One region of the Dechloromonas sp. ARDL1 genome, then DNA from elsewhere that is predicted to be linked to it. Evidence: predicted binding sites of a transcription regulator. Region 1 holds the regulator's gene; each other region holds the start of a gene.
The links. Region 1 encodes sigma-54, which starts transcription at its own class of promoters, with help from an activator protein. Its sites were predicted from a motif close to TGGCACGCTTNCTGCTNA; they were not measured.
Positions count from the first base shown of each region.

Region 1 (4,189 bases):
GGTCGTCGCCGAAATGCAGAAGCTCGGCGGCACGGCGGCCTTCATCGACGCCGAACACGCGCTCGATCCGCAATACGCCCAGAAGCTCGGCGTCAATGTCTCCGACCTGCTGATTTCGCAGCCGGACACCGGCGAACAGGCGCTGGAAATCGCCGACATGCTGGTCCGCTCCGGCTCGGTGGACATCATCATCGTCGACTCGGTCGCCGCCCTCACCCCGCGTGCCGAAATCGAAGGCGAAATGGGCGACCAGATGGTCGGCCTGCACGCCCGCCTGATGTCGCAGGCGCTGCGCAAGTTGACTGCCAATATCAAGAAGACCAACACGCTGGTTATCTTCATCAACCAGATCCGCATGAAGATCGGCGTCATGTTCGGTTCGCCGGAAACCACCACCGGCGGCAACGCGCTGAAGTTCTATGCTTCCGTCCGCCTCGACATCCGCCGCATCGGTTCGATCAAGAAGGGCGACGAGGTCATCGGTAGCGAAACCAAGGTCAAGGTTGTCAAAAACAAGGTTTCTCCTCCGTTCCGCGAAGCCATCTTCGACATCCTCTACGGCGAAGGTATTTCCCGCCAGGGCGAAGTCGTCGAAATGGGCGTCGCCCACAAGTTGGTCGACAAATCAGGTGCCTGGTACGCCTACAAGGGCGAGAAAATCGGCCAGGGCAAGGACAATGCCCGCGAATTCCTAAAGGCCAACCCGGAAATCGCCGCCGAAATCGAAGCCGGCATCCGCGAGGCCGCCAGCACCACCGTGATCAAGCCGACCAAAGCCAAGGCCGATGCCTGACCTGCGCGTGCGGGCCCTGCAACTACTCACCCGGCGCGATTACAGCCGGGCCGAGTTGAAGACCAAGCTCGCATCGCATGCCGAATCCGAGGAAGAACTCGACGCCGTGCTCGACACCCTGCAAAGCGAACGCCTGCTGTCCGATACCCGCTATGCCGCCCAGCGCGTCGTGGCGCGCGCCGGGCGTTACGGCAATGCGCGGCTGAAGCAGGAATTACGGCAGAAAGGCGTTGCTGACGAAGAAATCGCTGCCGCGCTTCCGGAGGGGGGCGATGAAACCGAACGCTGCCGCAGCGTCTGGCAGCGCAAGTTCAGGGAATTGCCGCAATCGCCGGAAGAGCGTGCCAAACAGCAGCGTTTCCTGCAATATCGCGGTTTTTCCAGCGAAGCCATCCGCCGCGTCCTGCGCGGTCTCGAGCAATGACCACGTCTGCCGCCAAACTGACCGCCAACAACCTGAAGAAGCGCTACAAGGCGAGGACCGTCGTCGAGGACGTTTCCTTCGAGGTCAAGTCGGGCGAGGTGGTCGGCCTGCTCGGTCCGAACGGCGCAGGCAAGACCACCTGTTTCTACATGATCGTCGGCCTGGTCGCGGCCGATGGCGGTGAAGTCCATATCGACGACAACCGCCTGACGCACCAGCCGATGCACAGCCGGGCGCGCCTCGGACTGTCGTATCTGCCGCAGGAAGCCTCGGTCTTCCGCAAGCTCAACGTCGAGGAAAACATCCGCGCCGTCCTCGAACTGCAGAAGCTGCCCGAAGCCGAACTGAACGACCGCCTGGAAGGCCTGCTCAAGGAGTTGCATGTCGACCACGTGCGCCACGTCAATGCGGCCGCCCTCTCCGGTGGTGAGCGGCGCCGCGTCGAAATCGCCCGGGCGCTGGCCACCAGCCCGCGCTTCATCCTGCTTGACGAACCGTTCGCCGGGGTCGATCCAATCGCCGTGCTGGAAATCCAGAAGATCATCCGCTTCCTGAAGGAGCGCGGCATTGGTGTGCTGATCACCGACCACAACGTCCGTGAGACCCTCGGCATCTGCGATCACGCCTACATCATCAATGCCGGTAATGTACTTGCTGCTGGACGGCCAGCTGAAATCGTGGAGAATGAAAGCGTGCGCAAGGTATATCTCGGCGAGCACTTCAAGCTCTGACCGAGCCGCACCAGACCCCAACCGATGAAGCCGGCACTCCAACTCAAACTATCCCAGCATCTGGCGCTGACCCCGCAGTTGCAGCAGTCGATCAAGCTGCTGCAGTTGTCGACCATCGAGATGCAGCAGGAAATCGAGCGCTACCTGCTCGAAAATCCCATGCTGGAACGCGAGGACGAGGGGCCGGAGTCGTTCGCCAACGCCCAGCAGTTTGATTCCCCGCGCAACGAGGAGTCGCGCAGCGAGAGCAGTGAAGAGCGCGAGCCGCGCGAGGACCGCGAAACCGAACCGCCGAGTTCGCCTTCCGAGGTCGATGACGACCGCTGGGCTTCCGATGCTGGCACTTTTACCGGAGCCGGCCGCGACGAAGACGATGACAGCGACAGCCAGGATATTCATGCTGCCAACGTCAGCCTGCGCGAGCATCTTGGCTGGCAACTCGGGATGACCCAGCTGAATGAGCGCGACCGCAGTCTGGTTCGCTTCCTGATCGAAGCGCTCGACGACGACGGCTACCTCTCGGCGTCCCTGCAGGAGCTGTGGGAAACCCTGCCGCCGGAATACGAGATCGAGCTCGAAGAGCTCGAAATCGCGCTGCGTCACATCCAGAACTTCGACCCGACCGGAATCGGTGCGCGCAATCTGCAGGAATGCTTGCGCCTGCAACTGAAGGCCTTGCCGGACGAGTACGATCGCAACGTGGCGCTGGTCATCGTCGAGAAACACCTTGAATTGCTGGCGGCCCGCGATTTCGCCAAGTTGCGTCGAGTCACCGGCTATGACGACGAGGATCTGAAGGCCGCCCAATCCCTGATCACCAGCCTGAACCCGCGTCCGGCTGCTGGCTATGCTCAGGTCGAGGCACGCTACATCACGCCTGACGTGATTGTGAAAAAGCTCAAGGGCAAGTGGACGGCCTACATCAACCCGGACGCCTATCCCCGTCTGCGCATCAACCGTTTGTATGCCGAGATTCTCGCCAAGCAGCGGCGCGGCAACGGCAACATGTCCACCCAGTTGCAGGAGGCTCGTTGGCTGATCAAGAACGTCCAGCAGCGCTTCGATACCATCCATCGCGTCACGCAGGCCATTGTCGACCGCCAGCGCCAGTTCTTCGAGCATGGCGAAGTCGCCATGCGGCCACTGGTCCTGCGTGAAATCGCCGACATCCTCGGCCTGCACGAATCGACGGTGTCGCGCGTGACCAGCCAGAAATACATGGCCACGCCGCGCGGCATTTTCGAACTGAAATACTTCTTCGGCAGCCATGTCGCCACCGATACCGGTGGGGCTTGTTCTGCCACGGCCATCCGGGCCTTGATCAAGCAATTGATCGGAGCCGAGGAAGGCAAGAAGCCCTTGTCGGATAGCCAATTATCCGAAATACTAGGCCAGCAGGGAATCGTAGTTGCCCGACGTACGGTAGCCAAATACCGCGAGTCGCTCAACATCCCACCGGTCAATTTACGCAAGACCCTGTAGAGAGAGGAGAAAAAAGTGAATCTGCAGATCAGTGGTCATCACATCGAAGTAACCCCCGCACTGCGCGAATACGTGGAAAACAAGCTGGATCCCGTGGTCCGTCACTTCGATAAAGTGACCGGCGTCAACGTGGTGCTGTCTGTCGAAAAGCTGAAGCAGAAGGCTGAAGTCACCGTGCACGTTCCGGGCAAGGACATGCATGTCGAAGAGTCCGGCGACGATCTCTATGCCGCCATCGATTCGATGTTCGACAAGCTTGACCGACAGGTCCAGAAGCACAAGCAAAAGGTCCAGGATCACCATCGCGGTGAAAAGCCCGGGCTGCATGCCGCCGAATAAGCGCCCAATGGCCGCAGCGTAAGCTGCGGCTTTGTTTTATCCACTCTTATGAACCCTCTCAACAATCTACTGAGTGCCGATCAGGTGCTGCTGAATCTCGAAGCCAGCAGCAAGAAACGCGTTTTCGAACAAGCCGGCATCCTGTTCGAAACCCGTCTGGGTCTGGCCCGCTCGACCATTTTTGACAGCCTGTTTGCCCGTGAAAAACTCGGTTCCACCGGTTTGGGTCAAGGCGTCGCCATTCCGCATGGGCGCATCAAGGGCCTCAAGCAGGCTGCCGGCGCATTCATGCGCCTGACAACACCGGTGCCCTTCGACTCTCCGGACGGCAGGCCGGTCGACCTGTTGTTTGTCCTGCTCGTTCCCGAGCAGGCGACCGAGCAGCACCTCCAGATCCTCTCGGAACTGGCCCAGCGTTTT
Region 1 is NZ_CP168939.1:3,890,339-3,894,527, forward strand. Features, by position in the region: gene recA (recombinase RecA) at 1-793, shown strand, start outside; gene recX (recombination regulator RecX) at 786-1,217, shown strand; gene lptB (LPS export ABC transporter ATP-binding protein) at 1,214-1,948, shown strand; gene AB6Q56_RS19250 (RNA polymerase factor sigma-54) at 1,973-3,430, shown strand; gene hpf (ribosome hibernation-promoting factor, HPF/YfiA family) at 3,446-3,769, shown strand; gene ptsN (PTS IIA-like nitrogen regulatory protein PtsN) at 3,818-4,189, shown strand, end outside.

Region 2 (4,189 bases), 620 kb from region 1:
CCGCTCAAACGGCGGCAAGGCCTTCATCGTACTGCCGGCGACGGCCAAGGATGACACCATTTCCCGCATCGTCCCGACACTTTCGGCGGGAACGCATGTGTCGACCAGCAAGAACGACATCAACTACGTAGTGACCGAATTTGGCGTGGCGCAGTTGCGCGGCAAGACCGCCAAGCAACGTTGTGAAGCCCTGATCGGCATTGCGCATCCGAATTTCCGGGGTGAGCTGCGCGAGGCAGCGAAGAAGATGAAGCTGCTGTGATCGTTGGTGGCGCTTGAGCGGGGTGCCTTACAATTTGTAGCAATTTTCCGCTCCCGCACAACCGATAATCCGCTAAGGTGATAGTGGGTTATCGGTTTTTTTAATGTCATGAAAATTCGCCGTATATTTTTCGCATTGCTTGCCCTGCTCATGCTGGGGGTCGGTACCGATGCGCTGGCGCATCGGACGCGTGTCTATATCGGAGCTTCCATCGGAGGGCCGGTTTGGGGCCCGGCCTGGGGTGGAGGTTGGGGGCCGACGTGGGGGCCTGCCTGGTATCCGCCACCTTATTACTATCCGCCGCAAGTTGTTGTGGTGCCCGCGCCGCAACCGCCGGTCTATATTGAACAGGCCGAACCGGCCGCGCAGCCGGTTCAGGCTCAGCAGTACTGGTATTACTGCAAGAGCGGCAAGGGTTATTACCCTTACGTCAAAGAGTGTCCTGAAGGTTGGCAGAAGGTTCTGCCGCAACCGGAGAAATAAGCATGTCCCAATTTGTTCGCTTGCCCCGCTGGATGTTGCTCGGCCCGGTTTTGCTCTTGGGCGCCTGTACCGTTATGCCGACCGGCCCAAGCGTCATGGTCCTGCCCGGTACCGGGCAGCCGTTTGATCGCTTCCGTGGCGACGATGTGGAGTGCAGGCAGTATGCGCATTACCAGATCGGCGGCAAGACGGCCGGCGATGCCGCGAAGGAGTCGGCCATGACCAGCGCTGCGGTAGGTACTGCGGTTGGTGCGCTCGCTGGTGCAGCTATTGGCGGCAACAGCAAGGGCGCTGCCATAGGAGCCGGGGCCGGTTTGTTGATGGGAAGCGCGACGGGTACGGATGCATCGCGTGCTTCGACGTTGGGTACGCAGCGCCAGTATGACAATGCTTACATTCAATGTATGTATGCCAAGGGGCACCGCGTTCCCGTGCCGGCCAACATGAGCTATTCGTCACCGGTTCGTTCGTCGGTGCAGAATCAGCCGCAAGACCCTGCTATTCCGCCGCCGCCCCCAGGAGCGCCGCCCCCACCGCCAGTGACACGCTGAGTTCTTCTTGGGCTGTCTTTCTTGAGCAATTGAAAATAAGCTCCCGAAAGAAGGACGAAAGGGTGGAAATGAAAACGGCGGCTCGAAGCCGCCGTTTTTATGTTGCGATTGGCTTACTCTCAGGCCGATTTGCGACGACGCGAGAAGCCAACACCCAGGAGTCCAACACCTACCAGAGCCAGAGAAACCGGCTCCGGAACTTGCAGGCTACCTTGCCGTAGCGAAGCGTAGTGGATGGTGCCGCCCATGTTCAGGACTTCGCCCCAGCCGTCACCCCAGAACGTCACTTTGGAGAAAGTGGCAACGTCATCGAAAGCGGCGACGAAAACACCCGCACCACGGTTGGTGAGAAAACCGTCACCAAAAACGGTAGAGTGGCCAACACGGATCGGAGCATTGCTATCGAAGGAGATATACAGGTCGGATACTTGGCAGCAGGTAGCCCAATCGCCCACTTCGAAACCGATGGCGTTCACCGATTTACCCTTGGCGCCAAAATCAAGGACCAGGCCGCTACCCTTGGATGACGATCCGTCGCCGGTGCCGTGACCCGTACCTGTACCTGAGGGGTCAATGCTGACCATGTAGCCAGAGGTTTGGCGGCTGGGGGAGGAGTTGCTGAGCGTGTAAATGCTTGACGACATGCTCGCATTGTTGGCGCGATAGACCGTGTAGTCGCCGCGATCAACGACAGTGCCGCTCAGTCGGGTGCTCCATACGTCATGCGTTGCGGTGCTGCCGGCGTTGCTTACCGTGGTGTTGAAATTGGCTAAGCCGCCGTCGAAGTCGTTATAGACGGTGGCAATGGTTGCGTTGGCGGAACCGGCGGCAACGGCAAGCGAGAGTAGTGCGAAAGCTTTCTTCAAGTTAGTCATGTCATTTTCCCCTGATTAAGTGCATTTCATGGCGAAACTCAAATCAATTCGAGTTTTCGCATGGAAAGCATGAGTCGTGCCAGAAATTTATTTCGTGTATTTTGTTTAATAAATCAATGTGTTGTGTGATTTCGAAAGACTGCTTTGGGGGGGCTGGAAGGGGAGTGTAAGAAATTTCGACAGTGCGCCTGCCGGAATTTCCTTGGAAATGTCGTTTGCGCCATTCTTGTCGCCAAAAAACAGGGGAGCTTCAGCCAGATGGCATGTCGGGGGGCGGGTTGCGGGCTGGCCGCGGTTTATGTGTTGACTAGGGCTTCTGGTTGTTTCAGCTGGATTTGAGCCCGGGCGAGATTATTGGAGCGGCGCCGGGTTGGGAGGGGCAAGGTAGGGCAATTTTGCAAGTATTGGCTACTTTTTGGCGATGCTTCTCTGTCAGAGTCGCCGTTGCCCGGTGAGAAGACTAGCAATCGGGGGGGGGCGGAAGTTTGCGAGGGCGTCCGTCAGTTAGTGATCGGTCGCCGGTTGTCGGTATATCGCAGCGAGTGTTTGTGCTGTCAATGTCGCGACTTCCAGGGGGGCGATCATTTGGCAAGAGGCTGTACGTCTCAGGGAGCTGCCTGAAAGCTTTGTGGCGGAGTGTTGGAAGCAGAGATGGCTACGATGTTGCTTATTCTTAGCTAATACCCTCTGTTAGGGCAGAAGGCGACTTTTTATGTCTATTCTGCCCTTTCGAGGTTTATCGCTGGAAAAGGTTGCTGCGAAAGTAGTGCAGGGCTTTGTTCGGTAGCTTTTGTCGCTGCGATTTACAAGGCGATTCCCGCACTATGTGCCTGCTGGTCAGCCCAGTAGCTGGAGCGCACCATGGGTGCGCAGGCGGCGCCGGAGAAGCCCATCTTCATCGCTTCTTCCTCGAACATCTTGAAGGTGTCGGGATGGACGTAGCGGCTGACTGGCAGATGGTGGCCGGAAGGGGCGAGGTACTGGCCGATGGTCAACATCTCGACGTCGTTGGCGCGCAGGTCACGCATCACTTCGAGGATTTCCTCATCGGTTTCGCCGAGGCCGACCATCAGGCCGGACTTGGTCTTGACGTCCGGATAGCGTGCCTTGAATTGCTTCATCAGCGCCAACGAGTGGGCGTAGTCGGCGCCCGGGCGGGCCTGTTTGTAGAGGCGGGGCACGGTTTCCATGTTGTGATTCAGCACGTCGGGGAGCGACTGGCCGAGGATGTCGATAGCGAGATCCATGCGGCCGCGGAAGTCGGGAACCAGCGTCTCGATGGTGGTCTTGGGTGAGGCCTCGCGCACGGCACGGACGACATCGACGAAATGCTGGGCACCTCCGTCGCGCAGGTCGTCGCGGTCGACGCTGGTGATCACGACGTACTGCAGTTTGAGCAGGGAGACCGAGTTGGCCAGTTCAGCCGGCTCGTTCGAATTGGGTGGCAGGGGCTGGCCGTGGCCAACATCACAGAACGGGCAGCGGCGGGTGCAGATGTCGCCGAGGATCATGAAGGTCGCCGTGCCGCGGCCGAAGCATTCGCCGATGTTCGGGCAGGCGGCTTCCTCGCAGACGGTATGCAGCTTCTTCTCGCGCAGCATGGACTTGATTTCGCCGAAACGTCCCGCGCTGTTGCCAGCCTTGACACGAATCCATTCCGGCTTGCGCAACGGCTGGTCGACGGGAACGATCTTGATGGGGATGCGGGCGGTCTTCAGTTCGCCTTTTTGCTTGACGCCTTTTTGCTTGGTTGCGCCTTCCGGTTTGGGTTCAGCCATGTTGTCTGTCCAATTGCTGCAGCAAGTGCTGCGATAGGTGCTCGCCGGCCTCTGTTACGGAAAGCGGAATGTTCAGGTTCTTGGTTTGTGTAACTTTCAGCCCGGCATAACCGCAGGGGTTGATCGCATCGAACGGGGAGAGATCCATGTCCACGTTGAGTGAAACCCCATGATACGAGCAGCCGTTGCGGATGCGTAGCCCGAGGGCTGCAATTTTTGCTTCGCCGACGTAGACGCCGG
Region 2 is NZ_CP168939.1:3,269,846-3,274,034, reverse strand. Features, by position in the region: gene AB6Q56_RS16320 (acetyl-CoA hydrolase/transferase family protein) at 1-262, shown strand, start outside; gene AB6Q56_RS16315 (hypothetical protein) at 371-745, shown strand; gene AB6Q56_RS16310 (YMGG-like glycine zipper-containing protein) at 748-1,296, shown strand; gene AB6Q56_RS16305 (PEP-CTERM sorting domain-containing protein) at 1,416-2,171, opposite strand; gene lipA (lipoyl synthase) at 2,975-3,949, opposite strand; gene lipB (lipoyl(octanoyl) transferase LipB) at 3,942-4,189, opposite strand, start outside.
Region 2: AB6Q56_RS16305 (PEP-CTERM sorting domain-containing protein) is a predicted target of sigma-54. The motif match lies at 2,236-2,253, and genes of this name have one in related genera.

Region 3 (4,189 bases), 1.3 Mb from region 1:
GGCCTCCAACTCTTCAGCTGTCATGTTGGGTTTCGCTTCCGTTCTCGCAAAGCGCAAAAATGCGCTCTGTTGGGTAAGCAACGCCACATTCGGCGCTTTGTGCCCGGGAACAGGACGGGCATAACCAGCCGCTTCATAGCGCAATGTCCGATGATCTTCCTCGATCTGAAGATACTCATAGCCAACAAACAGCAAGATGCTCGTCGACACTAGAGCCACGCCAATACCAATCACCCGAGGCTTTGTGTACCCAAGTTTCCCTCCTGATGAGTACGACTCTAGAACGCCAACACAAATACCAAACGGAACCAAAAAAAACGCATAGGACAGCGGGAACTCTAGATGAGCATGCATCAACAGCAACAAAATCACGCCCCCCGCAAACAGCGCCTCAGCCGAGTGCAAATTTGCGTACTGCCGAATGCACCACCAAAACGCAAATGCAACTACTGCGCCGCCAACAATGACCCCATTCCAAACAAGCAAGTCAAGCACAATATTGTGGGCGTATTCGGTCAGCGGCGTATATGGAAATGACGCCGCCACGGCATGCTGAGCAACGCTCACCTGCCCCCACCCCCAGCCCAAAAGGGGTTTCTCTAATACTGCTGATAGCAGGAGACGCCATATGTCTAAACGAGCATCTGAAGAAATCTGAGAGATTCTCTCCAATGACCCTACTGTTCTGACCTGCAACAAATCTGATAGCGATGGCCAGAACAACCACGTTCCAAACAGCATCATCACAAATAGGGGAAGGAGCACAAACCTGTCACTTATCGGCAGCACCCTTCGCCCGCGAAACCAGAGAAACAACAAGAAAACGCCACCGACAAGTAGCCCCATCCGGGAGCGGGTTGCCGCAACCCCGGAAAACAGCACAAAGCCAATCAGGATGGCAGTTGGCAGCGAATACAAGCGCTGCTGTCGAAAGTAAACAGTACCTCCTACCCCCATCAACAACAACGAAGCCAGAAGGTTGGGCTGGGCCAAGTTGGCATAAGGCCTCGCCTCTGATGGAAAGCTCACCGCCAACCAGCCGATCATCTCTACCGACAACCACTGCCCCAAGGCTAGGAAGGCTGACAGAACAGCCCCAGCAAGTATGGTCGCTGCGATGATTATTACCAAGTGTCTACGTGGCAGGGCAGAACTAATAGTGATCACAAAGGCCAACCCCAGCAGGTACAACGACGTCAGTACGGCATCCCCCCCAAAAAAGACAATCCCCCCATAAAATTGGGCCAAGGGTACAACCGCCAGCATCACCAACAGTTGTGCCGTAGCCGGAACATGAACGACAGTACGTTCCTGCATCCGGGCTAGATAAAGAGCAAGAACCGGCAAGCAAAGCCAAGCCAGCCATTCGTTTCTGAAAACGACCCATGGCAGATAGTGATTTGGTTCCAGCCACGCTGCCAGCAACAAGAAAGAAAGTAGTAATCCCGAATAATGCATAGCAGCGAGCACCCAAAAAGGAAAAGGCTGCCATGGCAGCCTTTTCTTGAAACACTTCAGAGAAGCTTATTTACAGGAACCAGGTAGGTACTTTGCCGGCATATTGCCAGATGCACATCTGAAGCCAGCAACCTGAATACCAGGCGTCCAAGACAGCGCGGCATTGTTAACATCCAATGGTGTCAGCTTTACAGTAGTGCCTCGAACGGTCGTCGGCAAATCGGTAGCGTTGGAAACCGTCACGGTAATCACACCATTGTCATTTGTTGCCACAGAACCGACGTACTTGGAGCTTTGCGAGGCTGTTTCACACCCCCAGTTGCCAGCACCGGGAGTAGAAGCCGATGTAGACGACTGATACACTTCGGCCACCGTGGTACGGCACTGGCTGGTCGCCAGAATCACCTCGGCTAACTTGGCCTTGACGGTGTAATCCTGATAGGCGGGCAGTGCAACAGCCGCCAGAATACCGATGATGGCCACCACGATCATCAGTTCGATAAGAGTGAAACCCTGCTGAACGCTTTTCATGTGATTCTCCTTTAGGTTGAAGGCGGGAAAAACCGCTTTAGGCATGTAATACAGATTCCGTGCCAACCTGCAAAAGAACAGATACAACAGCGACAAAAACAAAAAATCAAATTACATTCAACAACTTAAAACAAAATTCGTACAAGAATCGGCATTATCACACGAACAAAGACCGCCCGAAATGACAATTTTTGGCACATAAACCAGACCAAATACGGCACAAACATCTCGCTTTTGGCCAACAATACCAAAACGATGCGCCCCAATATCACACGGCCCAAAGCATCTCCGGCAAGCAATCAGAATTCGAACACCTGATTGTTCTGCAGCATCTCTGGACTGAAATCGACTAGACTATTCTTTATTTCCAGCATCGTCCGCTCTATGTCGCCGGGCTTCAGATGCGTGATGAACAGATCACAAGGTCGGTCAAGGCGACGCAATTCTTCCGCCAAAAACCTTGGGCACATGTGCTTGGAGAGTTTAGCCAGTCCGCACTCTTGGTTGGAGAAAGCGCACTCAACAAGCAGGTAGCGTAGATTAGATATATCGGTCACAACCTGCCAAAAGGCCTCGGAAGGTCCCATATCTCCTGAAAAAACCAGACTACCCTTACCGGAATCAAGATGGTAACCGACAGCCGAAACGGTATGGTTAACTGGAAGTGCAGCCACTTTCCGATCACCAAGGCATATGGTGGAACCTACTTCGATAGGCACGAAGCGCACAAAAGGTTGCTCGGCGTTGGGCAGGCAGGTGAAATCTGGCCAGATCGCCCAGTTGAAGATATGCTGCTGCAAGACCTCGATGACTTCCGCCAAGGCATAGACAAGGAGTGGCCGCTCTCGCCGTGCGGCAACTGCATCGATCAGCAGCGGCAGAGCCAGCATATGATCAAGATGGGCATGCGTCAGAAAAACATGGTCGATTGCCGCCAGCTCGGCGAGAGACAGTTCGGCGACGCCAGTTCCGGCATCGATCAGGATATCGTGGTCGACCAGAAACGAGGTGGTCCGCAAATGCCGGCCGCCGATACCGCCGCTACAGCCGAGTACGCGCAGCTTCATGCCCGGGATACCTGAGTTTTTCTGCCATGTTCCGATCAGTCCAAGCGGTGCCAGCCTCACGCCAACACCCAGTGTCAAAACCGGATTCTAGTCTTCGACTACCGGACAGCCCAGCCAGCGGTGTGAAATAACTCACACTAGCGACAAATGAAAATTTGTCATTTTGAGCCTGGGTGGGGTCATCCCTTCAGGAAAAATTCCATTTTGATACCGGCGATTTCAATCACGTCATGGTCGCCCAACGGGTAGGCCTGCGCATCGAGGCTCCTGCCGTTGACGACGGGGAATTGCCGTCCCTCGACATGGGTAATGAAGAAGCCGTGCGGCCGCTTGGCGATGACGGCGACTTGCAAGCCCGGCTTGCCGAGCGTGGTCAGGGTTTTGGTCAGTTCCAACTCCTTGCCGGCGTTGGGGCCGTTGAGTAACTGGATCGCTGCGCCAGGCGCGGGAGCCGGCGGCTTGGGCACGGAGGCGAGGCCGACGCTCGAGCGCGTGATCGTATCGCCGGGCTCCAGTTGCAGCTCAGAGGGCATCTTCAGTTGCCCGGAACGGATCGCGGCATTCCGCTCGAAATCGCTCGCCGCCGCACCGGCCTGCAAGTCGGCCAGGTATTTGAGCTTGTATTTGCCCAGTTCGATGATGTCGTTGTTGCGCAGGAAATGCTTCTTGATCGGCTGGCCGTTCACCAGGGTTCCATTGGTGCTGTTGAGATCTTCAAGGAAGGAGTCCGCCAGGATGGTCACAACCACAGCGTGATCGCCGGAAATGGCAAGATTGTCGATCTGGATATCGTTATGCGGCTTGCGCCCGATACTCAACCGCTCCTTGTTGAGCTGGATTTCCTTGAGTACCAATCCATCCATCGACAGGATCAGTTTTGCCATCTCTCTTTCCTCATCTCACTTCAATAGGTCGCGCACGCGCTGCCACCAGTTTCGGGGCGCCGCGAAGTCGTCCCGCACCTTGATCAGGATAACCGAAACATTATCCCGGCCACCGTTATCGTTTGCCAACTGCACCAGATGATCGGCCGCCAGCTGCAAATTTCCACCTAACGTTCGCAGGGCGAGAGCGATGTCATCGTCTTCAACCATATCATTCAGGCCGTCGGAACACAGCAAGACGATGTCGCC
Region 3 is NZ_CP168939.1:2,564,848-2,569,036, forward strand. Features, by position in the region: gene AB6Q56_RS12555 (Wzy polymerase domain-containing protein) at 1-1,458, opposite strand, end outside; gene AB6Q56_RS12560 (pilin) at 1,525-1,989, opposite strand; gene AB6Q56_RS12565 (3',5'-cyclic-nucleotide phosphodiesterase) at 2,289-3,056, opposite strand; gene AB6Q56_RS12570 (FHA domain-containing protein) at 3,236-3,940, opposite strand; gene AB6Q56_RS12575 (Stp1/IreP family PP2C-type Ser/Thr phosphatase) at 3,956-4,189, opposite strand, start outside.
Region 3: AB6Q56_RS12560 (pilin) is a predicted target of sigma-54. The motif match lies at 2,037-2,054, and genes of this name have one in related genera.